3 linked regions of the Methanosarcina mazei S-6 genome follow. The protein of the gene in region 2 binds, or shares a complex with, the protein of the main gene of each other region. Links are inferred from orthologs where the notes say so. Each region holds a gene or a part of one and is shown on either strand. Other genes may lie near its edges. The genes, in order: fen, MSMAS_RS17355 and rnhB.

What was found.
Region 1: the proteins of MSMAS_RS17355 (region 2) and fen are in contact, whole or in part, in a crystal structure (PDB 1RXZ), measured with the Archaeoglobus fulgidus proteins. The link is inferred for Methanosarcina mazei S-6 from one-to-one orthologs. Residues at the interface, in WP_010877842.1 of Archaeoglobus fulgidus: Asn43, Val44, Ala45, Met46, Pro120, Arg121, Pro123, Leu125, Gln151, Met192, Ser194, Asn218, Tyr219, Pro220, Ile237, Leu238, Ala239, Pro240, Arg241, Ile242, Glu243, Ser244; in WP_010877775.1 of Archaeoglobus fulgidus: Lys326, Ser327, Thr328, Gln329, Ala330, Thr331, Leu332, Glu333, Arg334, Trp335, Phe336.
Region 3: the proteins of MSMAS_RS17355 (region 2) and rnhB are in contact, whole or in part, in a crystal structure (PDB 3P83), measured with the Archaeoglobus fulgidus proteins. The link is inferred for Methanosarcina mazei S-6 from one-to-one orthologs. Residues at the interface, in WP_010877842.1 of Archaeoglobus fulgidus: Val39, Ala42, Asn43, Val44, Ala45, Met46, Leu125, Asp168, Ser194, Asn218, Tyr219, Pro220, Ile237, Leu238, Ala239, Pro240, Arg241, Ile242, Glu243, Ser244; in WP_010878125.1 of Archaeoglobus fulgidus: Ala74, Ile178, Ala179, Ile183, Arg190, Ser195, Asn196, Leu197, Arg198, Gln199, Lys200, Thr201, Leu202, Asp203, Phe205.

The regions. Positions count from the first base shown.
Region 1 is NZ_CP009512.1:490,784-493,899, reverse strand. What follows is about bases 22-2,980. They hold fen (flap endonuclease-1), read right to left. Parts: upstream 2,030-2,980; coding sequence 1,013-2,029; downstream 22-1,012. Other genes in these bases: MSMAS_RS02100 (hypothetical protein), read right to left, coding at 2,637-2,939; MSMAS_RS02110 (beta-ribofuranosylaminobenzene 5'-phosphate synthase), read left to right, coding at 22-473. In the rest of the region: more of MSMAS_RS02110, read left to right, coding at 1-21. UniProt on the Methanocaldococcus jannaschii protein: Structure-specific nuclease with 5'-flap endonuclease and 5'-3' exonuclease activities involved in DNA replication and repair.
Region 2 is NZ_CP009512.1:4,029,307-4,032,250, reverse strand. The notes cover bases 61-2,847. They hold MSMAS_RS17355 (DNA polymerase sliding clamp), read right to left. Parts: upstream 1,930-2,847; coding sequence 1,192-1,929; downstream 61-1,191. Other genes in these bases: MSMAS_RS17345 (NUDIX domain-containing protein), read right to left, coding at 2,552-2,847; MSMAS_RS17350 (transcription factor S), read right to left, coding at 2,254-2,568; priL (DNA primase regulatory subunit PriL), read right to left, coding at 72-1,184. In the rest of the region: more of MSMAS_RS17345, read right to left, coding at 2,848-2,944.
Region 3 is NZ_CP009512.1:2,389,023-2,392,076, forward strand. What follows is about bases 148-3,044. They hold rnhB (ribonuclease HII), read right to left. Parts: upstream 1,979-3,044; coding sequence 1,316-1,978; downstream 148-1,315. Other genes in these bases: MSMAS_RS10235 (MBL fold metallo-hydrolase), read left to right, coding at 348-1,190. Outside these bases: MSMAS_RS10230 (hypothetical protein), read right to left, coding at 1-8. UniProt on the Methanocaldococcus jannaschii protein: Endonuclease that specifically degrades the RNA of RNA-DNA hybrids.

The sequences.
Region 1 (3,116 bases), 3.5 Mb from region 2 along the record:
CAGTTCTCTTCCGGGAGGATTTCCCTGAATGGGATATCCTGTTAGCAATTCCAAATGAGAAAGGAATGCATGACCAGGAGGAAATTGATACATTCAAAAAATTCTGCCCCCTGCCCATAGAGGAAGTAAGGGAAATTTCCCATGTAGTGCTCATGCAGATGATGCCTGCCGTAATAGAGGGAGATATTGAGAGTTTCGGAGCTGCAATAAATCATGTCCAGACTGTCGGCTTTAACAAGAGGGAGAGCCTTATCTGGCCGGATTTTGTAAAGAATATTGCTTCTTTCCTGCGCAGCCAGTGTTATGGAGCCGGAGTAAGTTCATTCGGGCCTGTGGTCTATGCTCTTGTGGACAATAAAGAAGAAGGCAGAAGGCTTCAAACAGAAGTCCAGAAAATGCTTGACGAAACCGTAGGCGGAGTCACGATGATGACCAGGGCTAAAAACAGCGGAGCAGAGATAACCAGAACCTGAATATGAAAAATCTGAAGCCCTGGTAAAAGAGTTAGGATGGATTAATTACCGGGAGAAATTACCGGGAGATACGGATTCAGGAGAATTAACATGGGCAACGTCGGGGTCGTTTTCCGGAAGCCGGTGAAAAATCTCTCCCGATTCTCCCGGTCTACGTGCACAAACGCGTTTGAAAGTTAATTAAGGCTTTGAAGCATAGTGTTACTTCACACTTACCGAGATCTCATGTCCTTCCTTAACAGAAAGCCTTGAATCTACTGCAATATTCACCCAGGCATAAAGCCTGTGCCCTAACCAGCGCACTTTTACCTCTCCTTGTCCTTTACGTCTTTTTTACCTGACTGACTACCTGGCGGATCTGATCAACAAGTAAGTATCAGTCCTGTAAAAGCCATTTTACAGCAAAGAGACCACTGTTCATGGAAAGAAGCTCAGGTCCACGGCTCCTTGTAAGTGAGAATGAGTGTATTTTTCCCTCGAATGCCCCGGTTCAGATTCTGCCAGCCTTAAACCTTCTTCGCCGCAATCCTGAAAGCCTTTCAGAACCACTGGTCAAGAGTTTGCTGTCTTGCCCCTGAAGCCGCTTTAAGGCGATCTGCGGCTTTTACCACCCTGTCTTCAGAGAAATCGTTCTCGTCACAGAGGAAATTAATGAGTTTTTCAGAGTCGGGTTTTCCCCATTTGATTTCATAGTCATCCGTAACATCAGGATGGGTAAAAAGTTCCTTTATGCTGTCCAGAGCTTCAATCTCCATACCTTTTTCCCGGATCACGGCATGAATGTTTCCGTGCTTTTTAATTAGCTTGAGGGCTGTTTTGGGACCCACTTTTTCCAATCCTTTATTATAATCCGTGCCCACACAGATTGCTATATCAATAAGCTGGTCTCTGTTGATTCCCAGGGAATCCAGGGTTTCCTCAAGCTCAATCATTTCAAGTTCAACATCAACATACACATTTTTCCCGGGGAGCTTGCGTTTGCCGGTGGCAGCCAGATTACGGACTACAGTCGGGGCTCCGAAGAGGAAAGAATCGTAGTCCTGGGAAGCAACACAGTCAGCATCTTTTTTAAGAACCATATGCGCAGCCTGCGCCTCGCCTTCACATGGAGCCTGTATCCAGGGGATGCCCATAATATCGAGGAGATATTTGGAGTCCTCAATAATGTCCTGGTCAACTTTTGAAGAAGCCTGGGCGTACTTATATGCAGCTTCAAGGTTGCCCTCTGCTTTTGCATTCTCCCACTTTTCCTTTGAAGATTCCCTGATTTCTTTCCTTCGATTCAGAGTTCCTGTTTTCATTTCAGGAGGCTTGCCGTCAAAAACGAAAACAGGCTTGATACCTGCCTCTACCAGACTGGCTGTGCGATAGAGAAGCCCTGAGAGATGAGAAGTTACTTTCCCCTGTGAATTAACCAGAGGGCTTCCATCTCTCTGGCGGATAATGCTCAAAAACTGGTGCAGGGTGTTAAATGCGTCAACTGCAACCACCCGGTTTGAAAGGTCAGAAAGTTCTATTTTTCTTTTCTGGAGCAGATCTCCTATATCCGTACCCATGTTTTCCCTCAGAATAAAACTCTATATCAAACAATGATGCATTTTTTTTGTTTATTATCATTAACCCTTTTGCTGTCAGGTGAATAATCATCTCCAGCAGGTTTATTGCGAGAATGTATTACTGAAGGTATCTCCAGTTATTTGACAATAGGCTTTATGTATACTGAAGTTTTACGCTCTACCGGACAGAAGTTTTTACCGGAAAAAGAAGTAAAAAAGGCATAAAGATAATTTGTGTCAGATCGAGGAGAAAACAATTAAAGAGAAAATAGACTTTTTAAAGCCATCAAATTTCCTCCCCGGAACTCAGGGCAAAAATCAATATTAAATTTAACAGACTGTTTCATTTTATGTAAGCCTCGTGCCTGCTTGTCAGATCCTGCGCATTCCATTAGATGTACTCCCCAGCGTACACTTTCCATAAGATGTACTCTTCTCGTAAACAGAAAGCTGTGATATAGAAAGATGTGATATAAAATTGCAGCAACCCATTTTCAGGAGTTCCAAATAAGGGCTCGACCACTGGAATTCCAGTATAAGCTATTCAGGAGAAAAAAAATTTGAAGAAATCTGCGATTTTGTCGACATATGTCGAAATCGGAAGATTTCAGGCAGTCAGATCAAGCCGGACATCAATTACAGAGTCTTCGTTTGCCTCTATTTTGGATATTGTCAGCAGATTCCCTTTCCTTTCCAGAAGAGTAGCCTTCGTAACCTGGACCTGGTGACCATCGATCTGTTTTTTACTGTTGTTTTTGTGGATAACCAGAAGCTTCTGGCCCATTTCCGCTCCTTCTCCTATTTTGGAGACGATATTCCGTATGACCTGCTCAAAATCAGAATAAATCAAAATCTCCGACTTATTTGCAACCTTTTTGATAATACCAATCGGTTCAAGATTGAGGTGCATATTAGCTTTCCTTCTTTACCTGCTTACACAAGTAATTCAATATACTAACTCTGGGTAATAATACCTTACGATTCTCAATATCAATATGAATATATTTATAAATATCTGGGATACAGATATTCCCCTCTAATACAGAACATCCGATATATAAATATTGCTAAACCATGGGGCTTGCCC
Region 2 (2,944 bases):
TCCCGACTTTCAATTTAGTTTTACATTATTCATTTGCTGTTACTTCTTTTTTCACTTCTCTTTCTTCTTTTTCACTTCTCTTTCTTCTTTTTCACTTCACTTTCCTTCCCGTTTTCCTTTTCCTTCCCATCATCCTTCTCCTTTCCCTGTTCTTTTCCCTGTGCCTCTTCTCCTTCTTTATTTTTTATGAATACTTTTTTCTCGTAATATCCAAGAGGATGGCTTATTTTCTCGCAGAGCCTGTCTTTTCCTACGCAGTTCCCATACGTCCTCATGGTGTCGCAGGCAGGTGGTTTGTAAGTATTTCCTGTAGCACCTGCGATATGCTCTATCTGGTAGAGGGTTTTTTCTGCATTAAAATCCGGTGAGATATTGAAAAGGTTCAGGATTTCATCTACTGACATTCCCACATTGAGAAGGAAGGATGTCATTGCAAAACGCATCGAGTGAGCAAGATTCACTCCTCCCTGAACGTTAGCAAGCGCATAGGCAATGCAGGGGGGGAATAGTTCCGGTTTGACAGCTCCGAAATCCGTAGATCCGAATTTCTTTTTCTGGACTTCGAACTTGTCCTTTATCTCGGCAGCGTAAGGTGAACAGAAACTGGATACCTCGGGCGGGATTTCCGGGACAGGGAAGGATTGTTCAATCCTTTCCCTGACCGCTTCTTCAAGAAGCCTTGAAAACTCTTCTTTTGTTATTTTTATTTTGCCTGCTCTCAACTGGCGGTTTGTCAGTTTCCATGAAGGGTCTTTAAGGGAATTTGAAAAGCGGATATAGTCCGTAAAATGCATGCTGAAATAAGAATCCTGAGAATCTGCTGAAATTCCAAAATCATCTCCGAATTCCAGCAGAAAATCCGGATTTTCGTTTCTCAAAAAAGTATAAGCAGCCTTTGCTTCTGCCAGAGCATAACGTCGGGTAAAGAGTTGATCATCCACGCAGGCGACCAGCATCCTGGCAAATGGATAGGAAAGGAGTTCTGAAAGTACCTGGGCTTCCCCCGAAACAGGAGATTTTTTAATTTCTCCTTCAAGAGCTTCTTTTACCCTTTCTATTCCACGGGCTCTTGCAGCCCTGTAAGCCCGCGAATTGAGCAGGCTTTCTAAGGAAATTCCCAGGTTTCCAACGTAGGCAGACGCTTCTGAAGTGAATGGGTAATATGCAAGTTTTTCTGCCTGCATGTCATCCTTAGTCCGATTCGATTCTCGGAGCCAGCAGGTAAGAGATTCTGCCCGCACCGTTTGCAATCTCGAAATCAATCAGGATGGGGAAATCCCTTCCAAGGGAGAGAGTGACCTCATTTACCTTGTTTGTGGGTTTTACTATATCTGTAAGGTAGTCCAGGGAGAAGAGGGAACAGGCTTCACCTGCTTTAAGGTCGATTAACTGGTCTCTACCCATTTCCAGGCGGACCTGATCTGTATCGCCCTTTGCTTCCATATAAAAAGTATCGCCAGAGACTCCCATAAGCATGTGGTCGCTTATTTTTTCTGCGGCTTTTACGGCACGCCTGAGGTCTGCACCGTTCAGGACAACTTTGGCAGGAAGTTCGAGCTGAGGAACTCTGGGCTCTGCACGGATTGTTGAAGGGTCCAGAAGAGAAAGAGTATATGATAATCCTCCAACATCAATCAGGAGCTTATTGCTACCTTCATCAAGCTCCATACGTACTGTATCGTTCCTGTCCGCAATTCCCAGGAGGTCGGTAATCTTATTCAGATCGATCCCTATTTCACACTCATCAGCACTATATTCCTCAAAAGCTGATGACCCAAGCTCAAAAATCCCCATTGCAACGTTGGCGGGATCAACCGCCTTTACCGAAATACCTTCGGGTTTAATTTTGAATCTGACCTCGTCTACAATTACAGCCAGTGAGGCAATTGCGTCTTTCAGAAGCTCTGCATTAATTGCTGCCTTGAACATGATTCTTCTCCATCAAATAAATTAAGCCTTAAACTCCTTATCTATCACTGGATATATAAATTTCCTTACAATTTGGGATTTTTCTATCCCTTGAAGGTAATCTTCCCTTACTGGAATAACTGATACATGAAACCGGGCAAATTATTAGGTTCAAAGCCGGACAACTATATAAATCTTGGTCAGAAAATAAGGAAGCTTCAGGCTCAGCCTGAAACATAAAAGAAGTTCTGACCTCGAAATGGTCATCCAGAAGTCTATATTTCGGTATTATATTTTTTCAGAAGTACGTTTTTAAGAAAGGCCCGTAAGAAGTGTTTATGAAATTCAGTCGTATTCTCTCCATGTATACCCGCATTTTGTACATTTGAAGAAACGGGTTTCGGATTCGTCAGCAGACCTGAGCTGTCTTAGCCACCAGGCTGCAGTGTTGTTCCCGCACTCCGGACATTTTGCATTTGTTGTCGGCAGGCCTGAGGTCTGTTCTCCTTCGAGTACAACTACTTCGTGATCATCAATTTTGGCTTTGGAGACGAAATTCTTTGCGTCGCTTTCAATCGGTATTGTGCTTCCACATTTTCTGCAGTGGTAGTTACCATCTTTCGGAAACATCATACTTTTGCATTTAGTACAGAACTGCATTAATATCACTTTTTGCTTCATTTATCATTTTATTATGGTCAAAAGCCAGCTCAGGAATAGAATCAAGCTCAAAAAGTTCTACAGCAGCAGCATCAGAGCCTGATTTTAAGTCTCCGTATCCTTTCGCAAGGTAACACACTGATACCGTGTGTCTTCTTGGGTCACGTTCAGGGTCGGAATAGACACCGATAAGTTTGAGAATCTCCACAGAAAGGCCTGTTTCTTCAAAAACTTCCCTGGCAGCTGCTGTTTCTGTACTTTCCCCAATTTCGACGAAGCCGCCAGGAAGGGCAAATTTTCCCTGATATGGAGGGTTTTTTCTCTTCACCAGAACAAGCTTGTTTTTAAAGAGAATTACAGTATCAACGGTCAGGCT
Region 3 (3,054 bases), 1.6 Mb from region 2 along the record:
GAGAACATATTTAAACCCCTTTCAAGTAAAATCCTGTAAAAAATACCAGTTTTAAGAATTTAGTTATTTATATAGGAATACTCAGATATTAGTCTTCCTATATTTTTGGAAATTTGTAAAGAGTTTCAGGTTACAATTTTAAGAATAAAAGAAGACAGTGCAAAAAGGAAAAACTGGATGATGTTTTACAGGTTTAGTAACATTGTTATTTTACAGGTTTAGTAACATTGTTATTTTACAGGTTTAGTAACATTGCTATTTTACATGTTTAGTAACATTGTTATTTTACAGGTTTAGTAACATTGCTATAATACACTTATATACGCTTCAGGCAAATTTAACTCTTCATGAAACTCACGGTCCTTGTTGACAATAACACCCTTATTGACAGGTATTTCCTTGCCGAACCCGGTCTGTCCTTCCTGCTGGAGGACTCTGGCACCAGAGTGCTTTTTGATACCGGATACTCGGATATTTTCCTCAAAAACGCCCGGAAAATGGGGCTTTCACTTCTGGACCTTGATTACGTGGTACTCTCCCACGGGCACCTGGACCACAGCTGGGGACTTGAGCCCCTGGTCCGCTTATTCCTTGAAGCAGGGATAGAAAAACTTCCTTTCAGGTCTCCAGTTCTTATAGCCCATCCCCTTGCCTTCGAAAGCAAAAAAATTGAAGATATTGGAGAAATCGGAAGCCTGCTAACTCCTAAAAAACTCTCGGGACATTTCAGGATGCAGCTTTCAAGCATTCCTGTCTGGTTGAGCGAGAATCTGGTTTTCCTTGGAGAGATTCCCAGGAACTTCTCCTTTGAGAAAGAGGCAGCTGTCGGATATGTGCAGGACAGCAAAGGAAATAAAGTTCCCGACCTCCTTCCGGACGACACCGCTCTTGCGTACAGGACTAGGGCAGGGCTTGTAATCATCACGGGCTGTTCCCATTCAGGGATCTGTAATATCACGGAGTATGCAAAAGAGGTCTGCGGAGACAGCAGGGTCCTTGATATAATAGGTGGCTTTCATCTCCTGAAACCCTCGGAAGAACGGATGCGGGGAACTCTCGAATACCTTAAAAAACTTAACCCTGCCTGTGTCCATGCGTGCCACTGTACTGACCTGAATTCAAAAATCGAGCTTTCAAAGGTTTGCAGGCTTGAAGAAGTGGGAGCCGGGCTGCAAATTGAGTACCTTTAACTATTTTTTCTTTTTCCACAGGCTTGATTTAAAGGAGAACGGAGCAGTTCTGAAAATTACTGGGAATTTTTTCCTCCAGCCTTTTCTTCCAGCCCTTTATTTATTTTTTTATTCAGCCTTGTTATTCAGCTTTTTTTCAATTCTTCACGGATATTTTCCACAGTCTGCCAGGACTGCCTGACGATATCGGGAAAATCTCCTCCGTGCTCTTTTCCCCATTTCAGCAGGAACCCTCTGGTCTTGGGGTCCGAAGGATAGCCGCTTCCGAAATCTATGCACCATTCTCTTTTGAGCTCTTCTATCAGCTCGTCCCTGCGCACCTTTGCAATGATAGAGGCTGCCGACACCACAGGATAAATCGCATCTGCCTGGTGCATGGAGACTACCTTTATTTTCTTTGCATGGTCAGGGCTGGTTTTTGCGTACTGCCTGAGCAGGTTTTCGGCAAAGCGTTCAGCTTTTACATCAGCGGCATCTGCATACACGATATCCGGCTTAAGCTGCTCAAGCACTTTTGCAAAGCAGACAACCATGATCTCGTTCATGCTCATTATTTTCCGGAGCTCGTCAATCTGAGAAGGGCTGACCTCAAAAATAAAATAGCCGTCAGCATGCTTTTTTATCTGGGATGCAAGCTGCTCCCTCTTTTTCGGCGTCAGCTTTTTGGAGTCCGCAACTCCCAGAACTTTGAGTATGTGGGCTTTGGATTCATCGATTTTTACGCCTCCTATGCACATGGGCCCGATTACCGGACCTTTTCCGGCTTCATCAATTCCTGCGATCATCATTCTATGGTTATCTCCTGCTGAAGGAAGAGAGCTTTTTTACTTTATAAAAGTAGGTACAGGTACATTTTTAAAAGTATTAAATAGTCTTAATAATGCAGGCTTATTTTTTCCCGGCTTCTAACTTTGAAATTTCCAGGAACCAGTAGCCTCCCCTCAAAACCATTTCACTCTCCGTCACCTTTATTTTATTTTTGAACAGCGGACAGTCGGTGACAAAAGTATGGAACTCCCCGTTTTCACCGCATGGATCGATTGAAGGATTGTGCTTTTTCAGGTCGCATATGAAATTTTCATCGATCTTTCTGCCAAGCCACTCTTTTCCCAGCAAATCGGCTTTGACACTGATAAGTATCACCTCAAACCCCGAATCTATGAGGCTATTTATAATCTACCTGGAATTCTTCTGCCAGAGCGGCATTATCAACTCGAGGCACAGTTCTCCGCAGATCCTGTCTACAAGTTTCCTGTGAGTCTCGATATGCCCGAAAACTGCCCCATCGATTTTCTCTCCATTATTTCTTAAATTACGGACCGCTTTTTTGAATTCCTGTTCATATGAAATAAAGTCCTTATGGATAAGGGGAATCCCGAGAGCTTCAGCCTGTGCATAAAGAAGAGCAGGATTGATGTCATGGGAGCCGCGCCTCCGGATTTCTCTGAAGTTCAGGAGGTGGGTCACCTCAAAACCTTCCAAGATTGCCCCATAACACGCGAGGCAACCGTCCTTACCTCCGGTCCAGGAAACAACCACCCTTCCTTTATCTGCCTTTTCTTCATCGACCTTTTTTTCATCGACTTCTTCTTCATCGACATCTTCTTCATCGAGATTTCCCTTATCGATCTTTTCTTTATCCACCTTTCCTTTATCGATCTTGCAGTTATCACTTTTATCGTCATCTTTTTTGATTCCATCACTCCTGATTAAAACGGGCTCTGTGTTCATCTCCTGTACACATGCACAATTTGAAAAAAAAGATTTTGTTTTTTACCGGCTCTCTGCCAGAATGCCCCTCAAAAAAGCCATATAATATTAAGAGATACTGTTTACTCTGAAACTTTTCTAACAATCCCCTAAC